3 regions of the Cytobacillus kochii genome follow, and region 1 is predicted to be linked to each of the others. Evidence: a T-box and tRNA genes for the amino acid it is inferred to sense, from the RefSeq annotation. Region 1 holds a T-box; the other regions hold tRNA genes.

Region 1 (6,703 bases):
GTGAGAGCGAAAGCAAAAGGGGTGCGGCTTGTACAATTAACAACAGATAAGCAACGATCTCAGGCGAAACATTTTTATGAGAAAATAGGGTTTAAAGCAACGCATGAGGGGATGAAGTTGAAATTGTAAATCTATACTTGGGTTGTAGCCGTAATGAGATTCCTTCTAAAAGATCTTTTAGAAGGAACCTATAAGCCTATTAAAACAATTGTAAGTCATAGGGATTTATACTTTTTCTATGACATTTGTAGCGATATGTGCAGCGAACATTTTCGCGGGTGAAGGAAGGGACTCTTTTGCGAGCCAAGTTTCAGGCTTCCAAATTCCCGCTCGGTTAAATGAGTTAGCGCAATGGAGGAAACATTCTTCAACTTTAACAGCGATCCCTAAGAGCGGTGCCTTTCCTTTATCGGCCATTTTAGCTAGGATGTCTTCATCTTGAATAATCGAAGCTTTTCCATTAATTCTTAATGTTTCATTTAGACCAGGAATGATAAATAATAGACCAACTTGTGGGTTGCTTAAGATGTTGTGCATACTGTCTAATCTCCTGTTACCCGGTCTATCAGGTATAACTAGATGCTTCTCATCTAACACTTGTACGAACCCAGGGTAATCTCCACGTGGCGAGTTGTCACATTGCCCGTCTTTATTCGTTGTTGCTAAAAAAAGAAACGGTGAACGAGCAAGAAAGTCTTTGCAATGTTCATCGATTATAGATATGACCTTATTAGCAGCTGCTTTACTTGGGGGAGTGAATAGAGCTTCTAATTCTTCTTCTGATTGAATGACATTGTTGAACATTTGTTGCCTCCTTTAATTTAACAGTCGTTGATTGTCTTATGTTTATTATACGGGGGAACAGCTAAATAAAAAAGAAGCGATTGCGAATAGACTGAAAAACTATTAGTCTATTTCGCTCGCTTCTTTTTTTTATTTCTATTGTACTTAGCCTAGATAGGCATTAAGCATCCAAATATGTTTGTCTAAAGAGTTGATTAAGCCAACTGCATAATCTTCAACTGCTGGTTCCTCTTCTTCATCCGCTAGCTTCGTAATCTCTTTTAATTCAGCACGTAACTGTTGATAATCACTGATCAAGTTCTCAACCATTTTTTCTGCTGATTTTTCATCAAGGTTTTCTTTTAGTGTAGCTACCTCAAGATATTCTTTCATTGACGCAACTGGTTTGCCACCGATTGTAAGAATGCGTTCAGCTATTTCATCGACTACCTCAGCTGCCTCATTATATAACTCTTCAAATTTTTCATGTAGTGTAAAAAAGTGTGGACCTGTCACATACCAGTGGTAGCGATGTAACTTCGTATAAAGTAGGCTCCAGTTAGCAACTTGTGTATTTAGGGCAGCGTTTAATTTCGTATCTAATGTAATCATTATTTAGTCATCTCCTCAAGAATGTTTTGTCTTAATTACATTATAACTGATTTAAAATTAAAATCAATACTTAATTATAATAATTATAATTAAGTAATTAATTTAATCTATTTTTGATATAGTGTGTTGTAATGAAGAGAATAATAATGAATATAGCCATATAAATGGTCAAAGATGTAAAGTGGTCTTTTATGAAAGGTACAGCTTTATTGCCTAATTGATGGATGAGAAAAGCTTCAAAATAAAACCTTGCGCCCCTTCCAATCGTCGCCCATAATATAACGGTCTGTATATTCATTTTTGAGATACCAGATAAAATCGTAAATATTTTAAACGGTAATGGTGTAAAGGCAGATATCAGAATGGCCAATGGACCAAGTTTTTTAAAGTAAAGTTCTACTTTCATAATTTGTTGCTCTTTAAAAAGTGCTCGTAGGACAGGCCTGCCAACTCGTAAGCCGATATACCAGCCAAAGATTGCACCGACAACAGAAGCGAAAGTAGTGAGAAAAGCGTACCAATACACGTGCTCACTATCTGCTAGTCCCATTGGAATCAAAAGTAAATCAGGAGGAATGGGGAAGAAAGAAGAGTCAGCGAACGAAACGAAAAACAGTCCAAACACACCATATTCCAATAACCATTCTTTAAGTAAATGTAAAATTTCTTGCATATATGAAAACCCCTTTTTAAGATTACATGGTTTGTCCTTTAGAAATTATATGTGCACTTTTTCTTTTCATTACTATGGGGTATGATGGGGATGGTTGTTTGCATAGAAAGGTGATGGAATTGTGGAATTGATATTGTTTTTTCTACTAGGTGCCTTAATCAGTGTGTTGTCAGGTTTTTTTGGCATCGGTGGAGGGTTTATATTAACACCATTATTAATGCTCATTGGACTTGCCCCTATTGAGGCAATTGCGACAAGTTTGTTATTTACAATTGGGAGTTCATCTTCTGGGATTATCGGTCATATAAAATTAAAAAATATTAATTGGAAAGCAGGGATTATTTTAGGGGTGAGTGGGATCATTGCTACCCAAATTGCCCATCCTTTTGTTGTCTTTTTAGATGCTCATCAGTTAGATGAATGGGCGATTCCTGTTATGTATATTGTGTTGCTTTCTTTCTTTTCTGTTCAAATGTTTAAGAAGAAAAATACGCAGCAAGGAGTGAGCGGGTTAGTTCAACCTTCCATATTAAAAATGGTCTTAATCGGCTTGTTTGCAGGGTTTGTCTCCACTTCTTTAGGTGTAGGTGGAGGGTTTATTATTGTACCAATGTCGATCGCCTTTCTAGGTATGTTACCTAAGAAGGCGGTAGGAACGAGCTTATTTGCAGTCCTATTTATTGTTTCAGCAGGTTTCTTATCCTACGCATTCACTGTAGAAATTAATTATTTTATGGGAATATTCTTACTTGTTGGTGGGCTTCTAGGTTCTCAATTCGGAGCTAGATCAACCGATGTTTTTGAAAACAAAGAAATTACTACATTACTAGCATTTCTATACTTAACGACGATTTTGAGTGTGGCACTTAAGGCATTTGAACAAAATATTTTGGGATTAATCATCGTTGTCCTTTATCTTCTCTACTTTTTCACTGTTCTAGGGAAAAGACATATTGCTCATTGGCGAGAAGAAAAAGGGTACTCTTAAACAGGGACATACAGGGTAGGCTTTGGTTTAGTGTGAATAAGAAATATGACGAAGTAAGCCTGTTTTCAGCTCTTTCCTGATAGATCGCATTTTTCAATAGGCTACATATTGTAGCCGCACTATTTTTGGTGGTAACTAACTGTGTACTTTTGCTTCATTCAATCAAATAGCTCCCAATTGGCTAAAGAGGGAGCTGGTGTGCAAGGTGAAATTACATCTCCTGAGGTGCCTTCATACCAAGTAAATGCAGACCGTCAGTTAAGATGATTGTTACTGCTTTGACAAGACCGAGTCTCGAAGATAAATGTTCATCTTTATGAAGTATTTTTTCGTTAGCGTAGTATTTGTTAAAGCTTTGCGCTAGACTAATTAAATATTTGGCAATGATGGACGGTGCTGATTTTTCATGGGCAAGGACGAGCTTATCTGGATAAAGGGATAAAAGTTTAGCTACTTGCCAAGCGTATTCACTTGATAAACCTTCTATTTTATAAGTCTTTTGCTGACTTTTGTGTAAAATAGATTGCGCTCTAGCTTGTGTATACTGTACATACGGACCGGTTTCCCCTTCGAATGTTAACATGTCTTCTAAAGAAAATTCTATTTGTTTCATTCGTTCATTCTTTAAATCATGAAAAATAATTGCTCCTACACCAACAGCTTTAGCTACCTCATCTTTGTTTTTTAGATGAGGATTTTTTTGTTCAATATTTTCTGAAGCTAATTGTATGGCATCTTGTAGTACTTCCTCCAATAATATGACACGACCTTTTCTTGTCGACATCTTCTTACCTTCTTGTAAATACAACCCAAATGGGATGTGATGGATATGTGTCGCCCAGGAATGCCCCATTTTAGATAATACGGCTTTGACTTGTTGGAAGTGGATGGACTGCTCTGGACCAACGATATAGAGAGCCTCGTCAAATTGGTATGTTTGTTTACGATAAATGGCCGCCGTAATATCGCGTGTAGCATATAGAGTCGCTCCATCTGATTTCTTAATTAAGCAAGGAGGTAGATTTTCATCTGATAAGGGTACGATTTCTGCTCCATCAGAGGTGCATAGCAAGTCAGATTGTTGCAGTGTATCGACAATCGCGTTCATTTGATTGTTATAAAAGGCCTCCCCATGATTAGAGTCAAAAGAGACACCGAGCAGTTGATAGGTTTTCTCGAATTCTTTTAAAGATTCGTCTCTAAACCACGACCAAAGTTGCTTTGCCTCCGCATCATCAAGTTCAAGTTTTCTGAACCAAGCTCTTGCTTCTTCATGCAAGTGGGGATGTTCCTCAGCTTTCTCGTGAAATTTTACGTATAATTGGAGTAATTCCTTAATTGGCTCCTTCTTAATTAAAGCTTCACTTCCCCAATACTTATAGGCGGTAATGAGTTTGCCAAATTGTGTGCCCCAGTCGCCTAAATGATTAATCCTAACTGTATCATATCCATGCTTTTCTGCTATAAGTGCAAGGGAATGACCAATGACTGTCGAACGAAGATGCCCCATTGAGAATGGTTTGGCGATATTTGGGCTAGAGTAGTCTACTACGATTGTCTTACCTTTACCGCTTCCTGATTGTCCGTAATTCTCTCCTTGATGTAGTACGGCTTGAATAATGAGTTGACTGATTGCTTTTTTATTAAAAAATATATTTACATATGGCCCAATAGCTTCAACATGATCTATCCATTCATGAGTTAGCTTTCCTGTTAAGTCTTTTGCTAATAGATTTGGGTTTTCTTTATAAATCTTTGCTAGTGCAAAACATGGGAAGGAGAGGTCGCCATGTTCGGATGTTTTAGGCGTTTCTAACAAGCGACGAATCTCACCTTCACTTAAGGCGTTATCTATTGCAACTTGAATACTTGAACTGATGGTCTTTTTCATATCTATCACCTTTTTCACCTCCAAAAAATATAGAAAACATAAAAAAGCCCGTCTCTCATAATTTGAGAGACGAGCCTTAAACCCGCGGTACCACTCTAATTGTTCGTAACGAACCCCTTTACTACTTGCCTGTAACGGGGCGAACAACCGACATGACCTACTTGGATTCTGCCATGCTTCTATCGAAGTGCGCTTCAATGTGGCTTTTCTCGCAGGCTCTCACCATCCCTGCTTCGCTTTAGAATTCACCTACATCTACTCTCTTCGTCACTGAATTTCCGTTTGATTTTCCATTATTATACGCTAGATATTTAAAAAAGCAACCTTAAGATGCACGATAATATTTAGAGCTGTCTTGGAACATATAACTCTTTTGGTGAAATCTAATGCTAAAAATAAGCCCCATAGCCATCATATTGCCGATTAAGGAACTACCCCCATAACTAATAAAAGGAAGAGGAATACCTGTAATCGGTAATACTTGAATGGTCATCCCGATATTTTGAAATACATGGAACGTAATATAACTAATAACGCCCACGCAGACATAAGTATTAAATGGGTCATTGACTGATAAGGCAATTTTCGTTAAGTGGAAAATAAGTATAAAATATAAGCATATCACGACACTTGCTCCAATAAAGCCGTATTCTTCACCAATGACACTGAAAATAAAGTCTGTGTGAACATCGGGGATATAAACTTGTCTCTCATAAAAACCTTTACCACCCAATTCTCCCGAGCCGATAGCATGAAGAGAATTGTACAGTTGTAAGCCAGCTCCTTGTTTATGTGTATACGGATCTAACCAAGCATAAATCCGCATTAATTGGTAGTTATCCACTGATAGATACTTTAATAATGTTTCAGGAGCCCAAATAATGTAATAGATGATGGTTCCACCTACAGCTGCAACCGTTCCGTAAACAGGGAGGATAATTTTCCAAGTAATACCGGACACAAGTAGAATCCCCGTGAAAATAGCGATAATAACGAGCGCCGTACCCAAATCTTCTAAAATGATTAGTCCTAGCGGAACACAAGTAACGAGCCCAAGTTTAATAAACAGTATAAGGTCATTTTTTACCGTTTTCATGGTGTATTTTGCATAATGATCTACAATCACTTTACTTAGTGCGAGGATAAGAAATATTTTAAAGAACTCGGATGGCTGCAAAGAAGGTCCTGGCAGACCGTTGTACCAGAGCTTTGCACCTTTTACTTCATAGGCAAGGGACTCTGGTGCGATAAAAAGTCCTGCTTGAAGTATTGTGCCAATACCGAATAAGATCCAGGTCATTCGCTTTATCTGATCAGAATCAAAGTACATAATGGCTGCGATCACAATCATACCTATACTATAAAAGATTATTTGTTGTAGCACGAAGTTATCTGGATACTGTGCTGTTGTTTGCCCGCTATAAATAGCAGTGCAACTAATGATGCAGAACAAAAATAATATTAGGGCTAATGTCCAATCAAAGCGATCATTCTTTTTTTGTATACGATCCATATATAAACACCTATCTTTATTTTATACATTAAGGTCATGCTACGAACAGAAAAAAACCATTAGGAATCTTCTGCAAGGGAATATGTTTAAACGTATATATAGACGTACAGAATTGAAAAAGAGTTTCCTTATTTACAATATAAAATAAAAAAGTAATGTTAAGTTAAGTAGGAAATAAACATTGTGGCAATACCAAAATACGTAACAAGTGAGAAAATGTCATTTAATGTTGTGATAAGAGGC
Region 2 (6,703 bases), 1.2 Mb from region 1:
AGCTTGACTGCGAGACCTACAAGTCGAGCAGGGACGAAAGTCGGGCTTAGTGATCCGGTGGTTCCGCATGGAAGGGCCATCGCTCAACGGATAAAAGCTACCCCGGGGATAACAGGCTTATCTCCCCCAAGAGTCCACATCGACGGGGAGGTTTGGCACCTCGATGTCGGCTCATCGCATCCTGGGGCTGTAGTCGGTCCCAAGGGTTGGGCTGTTCGCCCATTAAAGCGGTACGCGAGCTGGGTTCAGAACGTCGTGAGACAGTTCGGTCCCTATCCGTCGTGGGCGCAGGAAATTTGAGAGGAGCTGTCCTTAGTACGAGAGGACCGGGATGGACGCACCGCTGGTGTACCAGTTGTCTTGCCAAAGGCATCGCTGGGTAGCTATGTGCGGAAGGGATAAGTGCTGAAAGCATCTAAGCATGAAGCCCCCCTCGAGATGAGATTTCCCATAGCGTAAGCTAGTAAGATCCCTGAAAGATGATCAGGTTGATAGGTTAGAGGTGGAAGTGTGGCGACACATGCAGCTGACTAATACTAATCGATCGAGGACTTAACCAAAACGAAAAGCGAAAGCGCCTTGCACAGGTGCGACAAGCATAAGACGGATTTGACAGGAGGTTGTTCTTTAACCTCATGACAAATTTGACTTATGACCTCGAGCACCTAGGCGCTGTAGCTGGACAATTCGAAATGCGGGCGGCTACTAGGCGCCGCAGCTGGACAGCACTACGTAAGTAGTATCCTACAGCACGCATTCAGGCGATTACTCAATAAATATCTTCTTCAACATTACCTAGTTTTGAGGGAACGATTCCCTTACAATTTCATAGTCCGGTGGCGATAGCGAGAAGGTCACACCCGTTCCCATACCGAACACGGAAGTTAAGCTTCTCAGCGCCGATGGTAGTTAGGGGCTGTCCCCTTGTGAGAGTAGGACGCTGCCGGGCAAACTACCCCATTTTTTGGGGTTATTTTTTGGCCCCTTGGTCAAGCGGTTAAGACACCGCCCTTTCACGGCGGTAACACGGGTTCGAATCCCGTAGGGGTCACCATTTTGGAGGATTAGCTCAGCTGGGAGAGCATCTGCCTTACAAGCAGAGGGTCGGCGGTTCGATCCCGTCATCCTCCACCATTTTTTTTGTATATTTGCCGGCCTAGCTCAATTGGTAGAGCAACTGACTTGTAATCAGTAGGTTGGGGGTTCAAGTCCTCTGGCCGGCACCACTCGTGCTTTGTACGAGCCATTAGCTCAGTTGGTAGAGCATCTGACTTTTAATCAGAGGGTCGAAGGTTCGAGTCCTTCATGGCTCACCATTTAAATTTGCGGGTGTGGCGGAATTGGCAGACGCACCAGACTTAGGATCTGGCGCCGCAAGGCGTGGGGGTTCGACTCCCTTCACCCGCATTAGTTTTATAATGAATAGTTGCGGAAGTAGTTCAGTGGTAGAACATCACCTTGCCAAGGTGAGGGTCGCGGGTTCGAATCCCGTCTTCCGCTCCAGATGCGCCCGTAGCTCAATTGGATAGAGCGTTTGACTACGGATCAAAAGGTTAGGGGTTCGACTCCTCTCGGGCGCGTTTTATTTCGGGAAGTAGCTCAGCTTGGTAGAGCACTTGGTTTGGGACCAAGGGGTCGCAGGTTCGAATCCTGTCTTCCCGACCACGAATACTTTTTAGGGGCCTTAGCTCAGCTGGGAGAGCGCCTGCTTTGCACGCAGGAGGTCAGCGGTTCGATCCCGCTAGGCTCCACCAATTTAATTTTTATAAAATATATTTTATGGCGGTGTAGCTCAGCTGGCTAGAGCGTACGGTTCATACCCGTGAGGTCGGGGGTTCGATCCCCTCCGCCGCTATTGCTTTTTTATTAATGGAGGAATACCCAAGTCTGGCTGAAGGGATCGGTCTTGAAAACCGACAGGGGTGTTAAAGCCCGCGGGGGTTCGAATCCCTCTTCCTCCGCCATTAATATTTATTATCGCGGGGTGGAGCAGTCCGGTAGCTCGTCGGGCTCATAACCCGAAGGTCGCAGGTTCAAATCCTGCCCCCGCAATCTGGTCCGGTAGTTCAGTTGGTTAGAATGCCTGCCTGTCACGCAGGAGGTCGCGGGTTCGAGTCCCGTCCGGACCGCCATTTACATATTTATTATTTTGGCTCAGTAGCTCAGTCGGTAGAGCAAAGGACTGAAAATCCTTGTGTCGGCGGTTCGATTCCGTCCTGAGCCACCATTTATTCTTTTTTGGAGGGGTAGCGAAGTGGCTAAACGCGGCGGACTGTAAATCCGCTCCTTCGGGTTCGGCAGTTCGAATCTGCCCCCCTCCACCATCTAGGGGTATAGTTTAATGGTAAAACGAAGGTCTCCAAAACCTTTGATGTGGGTTCAATTCCTACTACCCCTGCCAATAATGGCGATTGTGGCGAAGTGGTTAACGCATCGGATTGTGGTTCCGACATTCGTGGGTTCGATTCCCATCAGTCGCCCCATTTTTCAATTTACTTATTGGGCTATAGCCAAGTGGTAAGGCAACGGATTTTGATTCCGTCATTCGCAGGTTCGAACCCTGCTAGCCCAGTTTTATGGCAGCATAGCCAAGTGGTAAGGCAGAGGTCTGCAAAACCTTTATCCCCGGTTCAAATCCGGGTGTTGCCTTTATGCCGGTGTGGCGGAATTGGCAGACGCGCACGACTCAAAATCGTGTTCCTTCGGGAGTGTCGGTTCGACCCCGACCACCGGTATGTTGAAGTTCTTAAATGCGGGTGTAGTTTAGTGGTAAAACCTCAGCCTTCCAAGCTGATGATGAGGGTTCGATTCCCTTCACCCGCTTAAATAGGGGCCTATAGCTCAGCTGGTTAGAGCGCACGCCTGATAAGCGTGAGGTCGATGGTTCGAGTCCATTTAGGCCCACCATTTATATTATTCCGCAGTAGCTCAGTGGTAGAGCATTCGGCTGTTAACCGAACGGTCGTAGGTTCGAATCCTACCTGCGGAGCCATACATATTTTAGTTTGCGCCTTTAGCTCAGCTGGATAGAGCAACAGCCTTCTAAGCTGTGGGTCAGAGGTTCGAATCCTCTAAGGCGCGTCAAAGCTCTTAAATCTTCTATAAGGTTTATGAGCTTTTTTTGTATGATTAATTTTAAATTAAGCTTCTAGGCATCTAGTTGAAAGCTTTGTAGAAAAGTAAAAAAAAGCTTCCATAAATGGAAGCCAAAAAGGGGGATTTACACTTGTAATAGAAGTTTCTCCTAATAAATCTTTTTATATACCTATATTTTCTTTATTTTACATATTTCTCTCATTAACAAATTATTTCACTTTTCTAACACATATTATTAGTAAAATAGATGAGAAAGATTAGATGTTTAAGAAAGAGGGGCTTTTTATGAAGAAGTGGATATCAACGTTTTCTGTAATCATGATTATTTTTCTTGCTGCTTGTGGAAATGCGGGGAATGATGCAAACTCTAGTGGTGGCGAAGGATCAGTTCCTGCTGCAATCGATGCCAGTATCTCGATACCAAGTCAGATTAAAAGGAACGAAGAAGTACGCTTAGAAGTTACTGTTACTCAGGGAGACGAGTCTGTGGAAGATGCAGATGAAGTAAAATTTGAATTGTGGGAAGATGGGAAAAAGGATAATAGTGAATTAATAGAAGCAGAACACGAGAATGATGGAAAGTATGTTGCATCCTATACATTTGAAAAAGATGCTATCTATCATATTCAGTCACATGTCACCGCAAGAAGTATGCACACTATGCCTAAAGTTAAAGTGGCGGTAGGCAGTGCTGAAATAGATAGCGAAGAAGAAAATCAAGGCCATAGCACACATGAGCATGATGGAAATGTAGCGATACATATAAGTCCTACTGCTGATATTAAGACGAATGAGGAAACTCCATTTGATATTCATATTACGAAAGAAGAACAAGGACTTGAAGAGGCTAATGTGAGGTTAGAAATCGTTCAAACGATTGATGAACATCAGGTGGCTTGGGTAGATGCAGTAGAGGAAACTAGTGGGATGTATACAGCAACACATGCATTTACTGATAATGGAACATACAAGATTGTCGTTCATGTTGAAAATGATGAAGGATTACATGAACATAGTGAATTTGAGGTCATAGTAAATTAACAGTAAAAGAAAGATATTTGCATATGCAAATATCTTTTTTATCTTATTTAATAATGTACTTTTGTTACGCAAGTGAAGTTGCCTTTAATATTGATGAATTTTATACTAATCATAATCAAACTTTCACACTATAAAGAAGAAGCCCTTTATAATAGAAGTAAGTAATTGAAATCAGGAGAGAATAACTAATGACAAATACTCATTTATTTTTTAATACAAGCATTGGTAAACAGAAACCTAATAGTATAAGGAATAAAGAACAAGTGTGTCCGTTCTGTCAGAGAGAACAATTGACGAACATTATTGCGGAGGATGGTCCAATCATTTGGTTGGAGAATAAATATCCCGTATTAGAAAATGCTCATCAAACGGTCTTAATCGAGACAGCTGAGTGTGACACGGAACTTTCACAGTATGATGACAACCATTTAGTCAGATTGATTACATTTGGTTTAGACAAGTGGTTAAGTATGGAGAAAAGTGATAAATACAAATCTGTGATTTTTTTCAAGAATCATGGGCCGCATTCAGGTGGAAGCATTGCTCATCCTCATATGCAAATTGTTGGTTTATATGATGTCGTGTATCAAAATAAGGTGCAGGCTGACGATTTTGTAGGAGAATTGATTGATCAACATGGTGATACTGAATTTTCTTTATCGAATAAACCTCGTATTGGTTTTTATGAATTTAATGTTAAATTAGGACAGAAAAAGGATATTGCAGCGTTTGCTAAATATATTCAAATGGCAACCAAATATATTCTGAGGGATTTTCCTTTTACATGTAACAGCTATAATCTATTTTTTTATCATTTCGAGAATGAAATATATGCAAAAATCGTCCCTCGATATGTAACAAGCCCTCTTTTTATCGGATATTTCTTGCCACAAGTACCTAATAACATCATGTGGATGGTAAAGGATATTCAAAGTAAATATGTACAATTATAATATGCATTTTTCTTTGTTACAAAAAAGAAATATACGTAGCTGTTGTGATTTTCATTTAAAAAAAATATAATGAAGTATTGTACACAGATTATTTTTAATGAAGAGCCTTTGTTTCATAAGGAGATTGATTAATGACTTCTAAACGAACGACAACATCGAGAATTGATTATACTTTAGTTCTTATTTTATTTTTATTGTTTTTAGTGAGCTGTATTTCTATATATAGTGCACAAACGACTGAACAATACGGTGAGAATTTTTTACTTAAACAAATTGTATGGTATGTAGTGGGAATAGGGATTATACTAGCAGTCATTACTTTAGATGCTGAGCAATTAAAGAAAATTTCTTGGTATGCTTACGGTTTTGGACTATTGCTACTTGGATTTCTTGTTGTCGCACCTGAAAGTATTGCTCCTGTAATTAATGGAGCTAAATCATGGATACGGTTGCCTGGTCTTGGACAAATACAGCCCGCTGAGTTAGTAAAGGTTTTTCTCATATTAGCTCTAGCCAGGGTCATCGATGACCATCATCAAAAGACACAATTAAAAACTGTGAAAACAGATTTTTTCCTATTATTTAAAATGCTAATTGTTACTGGCTTCCCTTTGTTGCTCATCATGCAACAACCAGATTTGGGGACTTCCTTGGTAATTTTAGCGATTTTGCTCGGAATGGTTTTTATCTCAGGTATCACTTGGAAAATACTCGCGCCTATTGTAAGTGTAGGTGTAACTTTAGTTGTTGGTATTTTTTATTTTGTATTGTGGCATCCAGAGTTGTTGGAAAAATATTTGGGCGTGAAGGAATACCAATTGGGGCGAATTTATTCTTGGATCGATCCTTATAATTATCAAAGTTCTACAGGTTTTCAACTAACGCGCTCCTTACTTGCCATCGGTTCTGGTGAGACAACAGGAAAGGGCTACGGCACAAGGGAAGTTTACTTACCAGAAAGTCACACAGACTTTATTTTTAGTATCATAGGAGAAGAGTTCGGTTTTATTGGGGCAAGTGTGGTTGTTAGTTTATTTTTCTTATTGATTTATCATTTAACTAAAATAGGCATCAGTACAAGAACGCCATTCTATACATATGTTTGTGTAGGGGTAATTAGTTTAATAACTTTCCATGTCTTTCAAAATATCGGAATGACAATTGGTGTTTTACCGATTACAGGAATCCCACTACCGTTCATTAGTTATGGAGGAAGCTCACTAATGGGTAATATGCTTGCCATGGGACTAATTTTTTCAATTGGCTTTCATAGTAAACGGTATATGTTTTCCAGATCTTCCTAAGAAAAAGAAACCCGAGAATTTAAAATTCTCGGGTTAATGCTGTTAGATAGATGCACCAGTATCCAGTATGATCACCTTCGGATCAACTTTAATATTTAAGTCAGGATATCCCTCTTTCCATTCTTTATAATCAAAATTCCTTATTTTTGTGCTATAAACCTTACCTAGTCCGATTGGGTCGGCATCATCTTCTTGAAAAGACTTAATAAGCGCTGAACATTCATTTTTTATTTTTTTATTGATAAAATTCGTTATCTCTTTTATTTTTTTATCATCGATATTATTTCCGGAATATTCTTTTATATTACC
Region 3 (6,703 bases), 1.4 Mb from region 1:
ATATACTTGAGGGGAAAAGTTACATACAACAATTAATATTTCTTCTTCTTCTACTCCTTTACGAATAAATGAAAAAATGGATTGCTGATGGTTATTAGCATCAATCCACTCAAAACCTTCTGATCTGTGGTCCCATTCATATAATGATTTAGATCTCTTATATAACTTTATTAACTTCTTCACATAATGATTCGTTTTTGCATGCATTTCATACTGAAGTAAGTGCCAATCCAACTGTTCTTCATCTTTCCACTCGGCAAATTGTCCTAGCTCAAACCCCATAAATAACAGCTTTTTACCTGGATGTGTCATCATAAAACCTAAGAGCAAACGATATTGGGCAAATTTTTGCCAATAATCTCCTGGCATCTTGTCTAGCAGGGATTTCTTCCCATGGACAACCTCATCATGTGATAACGGTAAGAGAAAATTTTCGGAGTATGCATACATTAAAGAAAAAGTCATTTTATTATGGTGGTATTGTCGTTCATGTGGGGCTTTCTCCATATAAGATAATACATCATTCATCCACCCCATATTCCATTTATAACTGAAACCTAATCCGCCATAGTGAACAGGAGCCGTTACTTGGGGCCAATCAGTAGAATCCTCTGCCATCATCAAGATAGAGGGATCATAAGCAAACACAGCTTTATTTAATTTCTGTAAAAATTGAATACCAAATGGATTTTCCCTCTTCTCGTTATTAGGCCAAAAAATAATATTTGATACTGCATCAATTCTAAATCCATCGACATGGTATTTTTCCATCCAAAAAATAGCATTGGATATGAGGAAACTATGAACCTCTGTTTTACTTAAATTAAAATTAGCTGTACCCCAAACAAAATTTTCCCTATCAGCTTCTGTTTCGTATTCATAAACATATTCACCATCTAAACAATATAGCCCATGTTGATCTTTACAGAAATGTCCTGGTACCCAATCTAAAATAACACCAATATTATTTTGATGGCATTGATCGATAAAAAACATTAAATCTTTTGGTTCACCATATCTACTCGTAGCCGAATAATAGCCTGTTCCTTGATACCCCCATGAACGATCATAAGGGTGTTCAATTATAGGCATCAATTCAATATGTGTAAAACCATGCTCCTTTACGTAAGGAATGATTTCTTCTGCTAGTTCACTGTATGTCAATAAAAGGCCATTCCTCTTTTTCCATGTACCTAGATGCATCTCATATATCATCATAGGTTCTGAAAATGCTTTCCTTTGTTGTTTTTCCTTTTGCCAGCCTTGGTCCTTCCATTTGTAATCTTCTAAAGAATAGACAATCGAAGCAGTTCTGGGTCGTAATTCTGAACAAAAAGCAAAAGGATCAGCCTTTAAAAAAGTTTGTTCATCCTTGTTCTTAATTGCATATTTATAAATTTCTCCTGTTAAATCTCCATCTAGCTGAATTGTCCATATCCCCTCATTATTTACTTTTTCCAATGAAAAACCTTCGCCATTCCAATGATTAAAAGAGCCAACTAATGATATTGAGTAGGCATGTGGAGCATAGATAGTAAAGCAAGTAACCCAATTATCTCCTTCTTTATGACGGTGTGATCCAAACAGTTCGTATGCCTTAAATAAGCTTCCTTCATGAAACAAGTGCATTTCGAATTCAGTGGGGTATGCAGTTGTATTCATTCTAATTCATTCCACTCCTTGTATTACATTACTCTTTCTTAATTAATTCGTCTTAAGTATAAAAATCCCTTGTTAATTTTCAAATTATTTCGACATCTAATGACAGATAATATAACATCCAAAAGTGTTAGCCACATAAAAAAGAAGCTGTCAACATAAGTTGACAGCTTCTTTTTTATGACCCCTACGGGATTCGAACCCGTGTTACCGCCGTGAAAGGGCGGTGTCTTAACCGCTTGACCAAGGGGCCAACTGGCGGAGAAGGAGGGATTTGAACCCTCGCGCCGGTTGCCCGACCTACACCCTTAGCAGGGGCGCCTCTTCAGCCACTTGAGTACTTCTCCATATGGCTCCGCAGGTAGGATTCGAACCTACGACCGTTCGGTTAACAGCCGAATGCTCTACCACTGAGCTACTGCGGAATAATATAAATGGTGGGCCTAAATGGACTCGAACCATCGACCTCACGCTTATCAGGCGTGCGCTCTAACCAGCTGAGCTATAGGCCCCTATTTAAGCGGGTGAAGGGAATCGAACCCTCATCATCAGCTTGGAAGGCTGAGGTTTTACCACTAAACTACACCCGCAATGGGGCGGCTGATGGGAATCGAACCCACGAATGTCGGAACCACAATCCGATGCGTTAACCACTTCGCCACAACCGCCATAAAAGATGGCTCAGGACGGAATCGAACCGCCGACACAAGGATTTTCAGTCCTTTGCTCTACCGACTGAGCTACTGAGCCAAAATAATAAATATGTAAATGGCGGTCCGGACGGGACTCGAACCCGCGACCTCCTGCGTGACAGGCAGGCATTCTAACCAACTGAACTACCGGACCAGATTGCGGGGGCAGGATTTGAACCTGCGACCTTCGGGTTATGAGCCCGACGAGCTACCGGACTGCTCCACCCCGCGATAATAATATGAATGGCGGAGGAAGAGGGATTCGAACCCCCGCGGGCTTTAACACCCCTGTCGGTTTTCAAGACCGATCCCTTCAGCCAGACTTGGGTATTCCTCCGAATAATGGTGGACCTTGTAGGACTCGAACCTACGACCGGACGGTTATGAGCCGTCTGCTCTAACCAGCTGAGCTAAAGGTCCATCATTCTATCTATGGTAGCGGCGGAGGGGATCGAACCCCCGACCTCACGGGTATGAACCGTACGCTCTAGCCAGCTGAGCTACACCGCCATAGAATATATTGTATAAAATTAATTGGTGGAGCCTAGCGGGATCGAACCGCTGACCTCCTGCGTGCAAAGCAGGCGCTCTCCCAGCTGAGCTAAGGCCCCTAAAATAAATATGTATATCTAGTGGTCGGGAAGACAGGATTCGAACCTGCGACCCCTTGGTCCCAAACCAAGTGCTCTACCAAGCTGAGCTACTTCCCGAAACATAACGCGCCCGAGAGGAGTCGAACCCCTAACCTTTTGATCCGTAGTCAAACGCTCTATCCAATTGAGCTACGGGCGCTTAATTTTAAAAGAATGGTGCCGAGGACCGGAATCGAACCGGTACGGTAGTCACCTACCGCAGGATTTTAAGTCCTGTGCGTCTGCCAGTTCCGCCACCCCGGCACATATTGGAGCGGAAGACGGGATTCGAACCCGCGACCCTCACCTTGGCAAGGTGATGTTCTACCACTGAACTACTTCCGCAAATATTTAAAATGAAAAATGGTGCGGGTGAAGGGAGTCGAACCCCCACGCCTTGCGGCGCCAGATCCTAAGTCTGGTGCGTCTGCCAATTCCGCCACACCCGCATATTAAGATGATCAAATGGTGAGCCATGAAGGACTCGAACCTTCGACCCTCTGATTAAAAGTCAGATGCTCTACCAACTGAGCTAATGGCTCGTACAAAGCACGAGTGGTGCCGGCCAGAGGACTTGAACCCCCAACCTACTGATTACAAGTCAGTTGCTCTACCAATTGAGCTAGGCCGGCAAATACACACAAAAAATGGTGGAGGATGACGGGATCGAACCGCCGACCCTCTGCTTGTAAGGCAGATGCTCTCCCAGCTGAGCTAATCCTCCAATATGTATGCCCGGCAACGTCCTACTCTCACAAGGGGACAGCCCCTAACTACCATCGGCGCTGAGAAGCTTAACTTCCGTGTTCGGTATGGGAACGGGTGTGACCTTCTCGCTATCGCCACCGGACTTTTTAAAGACATTTATTATTATAACGTCTTTTATGAAAATTTCAAGAGAAATTTTAAATCATTCTCTGAAAACTAGGTAATGTTGAAGAAGATATTTATTGAGTAATCGCCTGAATGCGTGCTGTAGGCTACTACTTACGTAGTGCTGTCCAGCTGCGGCGCCTAGGTGCTCGAGGTCATAAGTCAAATTTGTCATGAGGTTAAAGAACAACCTCCTGTCAAATCCGTCTTATGCTTGTCGCACCTGTGCAAGGCGCCTCCGCATTTCGAATTGGTTAAGTCCTCGATCGATTAGTATTAGTCAGCTGCATGTGTCGCCACACTTCCACCTCTAACCTATCAACCTGATCATCTTTCAGGGATCTTACTAGCTTGCGCTATGGGAAATCTCATCTCGAGGGGGGCTTCATGCTTAGATGCTTTCAGCACTTATCCCTTCCGCACATAGCTACCCAGCGATGCCTTTGGCAAGACAACTGGTACACCAGCGGTGCGTCCATCCCGGTCCTCTCGTACTAAGGACAGCTCCTCTCAAATTTCCTGCGCCCACGACGGATAGGGACCGAACTGTCTCACGACGTTCTGAACCCAGCTCGCGTACCGCTTTAATGGGCGAACAGCCCAACCCTTGGGACCGACTACAGCCCCAGGATGCGATGAGCCGACATCGAGGTGCCAAACCTCCCCGTCGATGTGGACTCTTGGGGGAGATAAGCCTGTTATCCCCGGGGTAGCTTTTATCCGTTGAGCGATGGCCCTTCCATGCGGAACCACCGGATCACTAAGCCCGACTTTCGTCCCTGCTCGACTTGTAGGTCTCGCAGTCAAGCTCCCTTGTGCCTTTACACTCTACGAATGATTTCCAACCATTCTGAGGGAACCTTTGGGCGCCTCCGTTACTCTTTAGGAGGCGACCGCCCCAGTCAAACTGCCCACCTGACACTGTCTCCCATCCCGATAAGGGATGTGGGTTAGAATTTCAATACAGCCAGGGTAGTATCCCACCGACGCCTCCACCGAAGCTAGCGCTCCGGCTTCTAAGGCTCCTACCTATCCTGTACAAGCTGTACCAAAATTCAATATCAGGCTACAGTAAAGCTCCACGGGGTCTTTCCGTCCTGTCGCGGGTAACCTGCATCTTCACAGGTACTATAATTTCACCGAGTCTCTCGTTGAGACAGTGCCCAGATCGTTACGCCTTTCGTGCGGGTCGGAACTTACCCGACAAGGAATTTCGCTACCTTAGGACCGTTATAGTTACGGCCGCCGTTTACTGGGGCTTCGATTCAAAGCTTCGCGTGAGCTAACCTCTCCTCTTAACCTTCCAGCACCGGGCAGGCGTCAGCCCCTATACTTCGCCTTGCGGCTTCGCAGAGACCTGTGTTTTTGCTAAACAGTCGCCTGGGCCTATTCACTGCGGCTCATCAAGGCTTTAACACCCTAATGAGCACCCCTTCTCCCGAAGTTACGGGGTCATTTTGCCGAGTTCCTTAACGAGAGTTCTCTCGCTCACCTTAGGATTCTCTCCTCGCCTACCTGTGTCGGTTTGCGGTACGGGCACCTTATTCCTCGCTAGAGGCTTTTCTTGGCAGTGTGGAATCAAGAACTTCGGTACTAAATTTCCCTCGCTATCACAGCTCAAGGTATATGACCATGGGATTTGCCTCATGGTCCCTCTAACTGCTTAGACGCACATCCAATCGTGCGCTTACCCTATCCTCCTGCGTCCCCCCATCACTCAAACAGAATACGGTGGTACAGGAATATCAACCTGTTGTCCATCGCCTACGCTTTTCAGCCTCGGCTTAGGTCCCGACTAACCCTGAGCGGACGAGCCTTCCTCAGGAAACCTTAGGCATTCGGTGGATGGGATTCTCACCCATCTTTCGCTACTCATACCGGCATTCTCACTTCTAAGCGCTCCACCAGTCCTTACGGTCTAGCTTCAACGCCCTTAGAACGCTCTCCTACCACTGAACATCAACGATGTTCAATCCACAGCTTCGGTGATACGTTTAGCCCCGGTACATTTTCGGCGCGGAGTCACTCGACCAGTGAGCTATTACGCACTCTTTAAATGGTGGCTGCTTCTAAGCCAACATCCTGGTTGTCTAAGCAACTCCACATCCTTTTCCACTTAACGTATACTTTGGGACCTTAGCTGGTGGTCTGGGCTGTTTCCCTCTTGACTACGGATCTTATCACTCGCAGTCTGACTCCCATGGATAAATCTTTGGCATTCGGAGTTTGTCTGAATTCGGTAACCCGATGAGGGCCCCTAGTCCAAACAGTGCTCTACCTCCAAGATTCTTACGCATGAGGCTAGCCCTAAAGCTATTTCGGAGAGAACCAGCTATCTCCAAGTTCGATTGGAATTTCTCCGCTACCCACACCTCATCCCCGCACTTTTCAACGTACGTGGGTTCGGGCCTCCATCCAGTGTTACCTGGACTTCACCCTGGACATGGGTAGATCACCTGGTTTCGGGTCTACGACCACATACTCATTCGCCCTATTCAGACTCGCTTTCGCTACGGCTCCGTCTGTCCAACTTAACCTCGCATGTAATCGTAACTCGCCGGTTCATTCTACAAAAGGCACGCTATCACCCATTAACGGGCTCTAACTACTTGTAGGCACACGGTTTCAGGATCTCTTTCACTCCCCTTCCGGGGTGCTTTTCACCTTTCCCTCACGGTACTGGTTCACTATCGGTCACTAGGGAGTATTTAGCCTTGGGAGATGGTCCTCCCTGCTTCCGACGGGATTTCTCGTGTCCCGCCGTACTCAGGATCCACTCTGGAGGGAACGAAGTTTCAACTACAGGGCTTTTACCTCCTATGGCGGGCCTTTCCAGACCTCTTCGTC

The links. The T-box of region 1 lies ahead of argS (arginine--tRNA ligase). A T-box ahead of a tRNA ligase gene usually reads a tRNA of that ligase, here a tRNA-Arg.
Region 2: it encodes a tRNA-Arg, which carries the amino acid that the T-box ahead of argS (arginine--tRNA ligase) is inferred to sense. The anticodon was not compared.
Region 3: it encodes a tRNA-Arg, which carries the amino acid that the T-box ahead of argS (arginine--tRNA ligase) is inferred to sense. The anticodon was not compared.

The regions. Positions count from the first base shown of each region.
Region 1 is NZ_CP085254.1:452,500-459,202, forward strand. Features, by position in the region: gene LG276_RS02500 (GNAT family N-acetyltransferase) at 1-129, shown strand, start outside; gene LG276_RS02505 (pyridoxamine 5'-phosphate oxidase family protein) at 226-804, opposite strand; gene LG276_RS02510 (Dps family protein) at 949-1,395, opposite strand; gene LG276_RS02515 (YqaA family protein) at 1,493-2,068, opposite strand; gene LG276_RS02520 (sulfite exporter TauE/SafE family protein) at 2,190-3,056, shown strand; gene argS (arginine--tRNA ligase) at 3,268-4,953, opposite strand; T-box leader at 5,010-5,227, opposite strand; gene LG276_RS02530 (FtsW/RodA/SpoVE family cell cycle protein) at 5,273-6,460, opposite strand; gene mgtE (magnesium transporter) at 6,619-6,703, opposite strand, start outside.
Region 2 is NZ_CP085254.1:3,802,632-3,809,334, reverse strand. Features, by position in the region: rRNA gene LG276_RS19550 (23S ribosomal RNA) at 1-560, shown strand, start outside; rRNA gene rrf (5S ribosomal RNA) at 833-949, shown strand; tRNA gene LG276_RS19540 (tRNA-Glu) at 980-1,054, shown strand; tRNA gene LG276_RS19535 (tRNA-Val) at 1,059-1,134, shown strand; tRNA gene LG276_RS19530 (tRNA-Thr) at 1,151-1,226, shown strand; tRNA gene LG276_RS19525 (tRNA-Lys) at 1,241-1,316, shown strand; tRNA gene LG276_RS19520 (tRNA-Leu) at 1,326-1,407, shown strand; tRNA gene LG276_RS19515 (tRNA-Gly) at 1,429-1,503, shown strand; tRNA gene LG276_RS19510 (tRNA-Arg) at 1,507-1,580, shown strand; tRNA gene LG276_RS19505 (tRNA-Pro) at 1,589-1,665, shown strand; tRNA gene LG276_RS19500 (tRNA-Ala) at 1,679-1,754, shown strand; tRNA gene LG276_RS19495 (tRNA-Met) at 1,782-1,855, shown strand; tRNA gene LG276_RS19490 (tRNA-Ser) at 1,872-1,964, shown strand; tRNA gene LG276_RS19485 (tRNA-Met) at 1,979-2,052, shown strand; tRNA gene LG276_RS19480 (tRNA-Asp) at 2,056-2,132, shown strand; tRNA gene LG276_RS19475 (tRNA-Phe) at 2,152-2,227, shown strand; tRNA gene LG276_RS19470 (tRNA-Tyr) at 2,241-2,324, shown strand; tRNA gene LG276_RS19465 (tRNA-Trp) at 2,328-2,401, shown strand; tRNA gene LG276_RS19460 (tRNA-His) at 2,408-2,483, shown strand; tRNA gene LG276_RS19455 (tRNA-Gln) at 2,501-2,572, shown strand; tRNA gene LG276_RS19450 (tRNA-Cys) at 2,579-2,649, shown strand; tRNA gene LG276_RS19445 (tRNA-Leu) at 2,654-2,735, shown strand; tRNA gene LG276_RS19440 (tRNA-Gly) at 2,753-2,823, shown strand; tRNA gene LG276_RS19435 (tRNA-Ile) at 2,831-2,907, shown strand; tRNA gene LG276_RS19430 (tRNA-Asn) at 2,918-2,992, shown strand; tRNA gene LG276_RS19425 (tRNA-Arg) at 3,008-3,081, shown strand; gene LG276_RS19420 (FixH family protein) at 3,382-4,137, shown strand; gene LG276_RS19415 (DUF4931 domain-containing protein) at 4,326-5,090, shown strand; gene rodA (rod shape-determining protein RodA) at 5,222-6,394, shown strand; gene LG276_RS19405 (Ger(x)C family spore germination protein) at 6,437-6,703, opposite strand, start outside.
Region 3 is NZ_CP085254.1:3,613,556-3,620,258, forward strand. Features, by position in the region: gene glgB (1,4-alpha-glucan branching enzyme) at 1-1,662, opposite strand, end outside; tRNA gene LG276_RS18355 (tRNA-Glu) at 1,841-1,912, opposite strand; tRNA gene LG276_RS18360 (tRNA-Ser) at 1,916-2,006, opposite strand; tRNA gene LG276_RS18365 (tRNA-Asn) at 2,010-2,084, opposite strand; tRNA gene LG276_RS18370 (tRNA-Ile) at 2,095-2,171, opposite strand; tRNA gene LG276_RS18375 (tRNA-Gly) at 2,179-2,249, opposite strand; tRNA gene LG276_RS18380 (tRNA-His) at 2,252-2,327, opposite strand; tRNA gene LG276_RS18385 (tRNA-Phe) at 2,337-2,409, opposite strand; tRNA gene LG276_RS18390 (tRNA-Asp) at 2,429-2,505, opposite strand; tRNA gene LG276_RS18395 (tRNA-Met) at 2,509-2,582, opposite strand; tRNA gene LG276_RS18400 (tRNA-Ser) at 2,596-2,688, opposite strand; tRNA gene LG276_RS18405 (tRNA-Ile) at 2,695-2,771, opposite strand; tRNA gene LG276_RS18410 (tRNA-Met) at 2,785-2,861, opposite strand; tRNA gene LG276_RS18415 (tRNA-Ala) at 2,887-2,962, opposite strand; tRNA gene LG276_RS18420 (tRNA-Pro) at 2,985-3,061, opposite strand; tRNA gene LG276_RS18425 (tRNA-Arg) at 3,070-3,143, opposite strand; tRNA gene LG276_RS18430 (tRNA-Leu) at 3,159-3,247, opposite strand; tRNA gene LG276_RS18435 (tRNA-Gly) at 3,254-3,328, opposite strand; tRNA gene LG276_RS18440 (tRNA-Leu) at 3,348-3,432, opposite strand; tRNA gene LG276_RS18445 (tRNA-Lys) at 3,450-3,525, opposite strand; tRNA gene LG276_RS18450 (tRNA-Thr) at 3,540-3,615, opposite strand; tRNA gene LG276_RS18455 (tRNA-Val) at 3,632-3,707, opposite strand; rRNA gene rrf (5S ribosomal RNA) at 3,717-3,833, opposite strand; rRNA gene LG276_RS18465 (23S ribosomal RNA) at 4,107-6,703, opposite strand, start outside.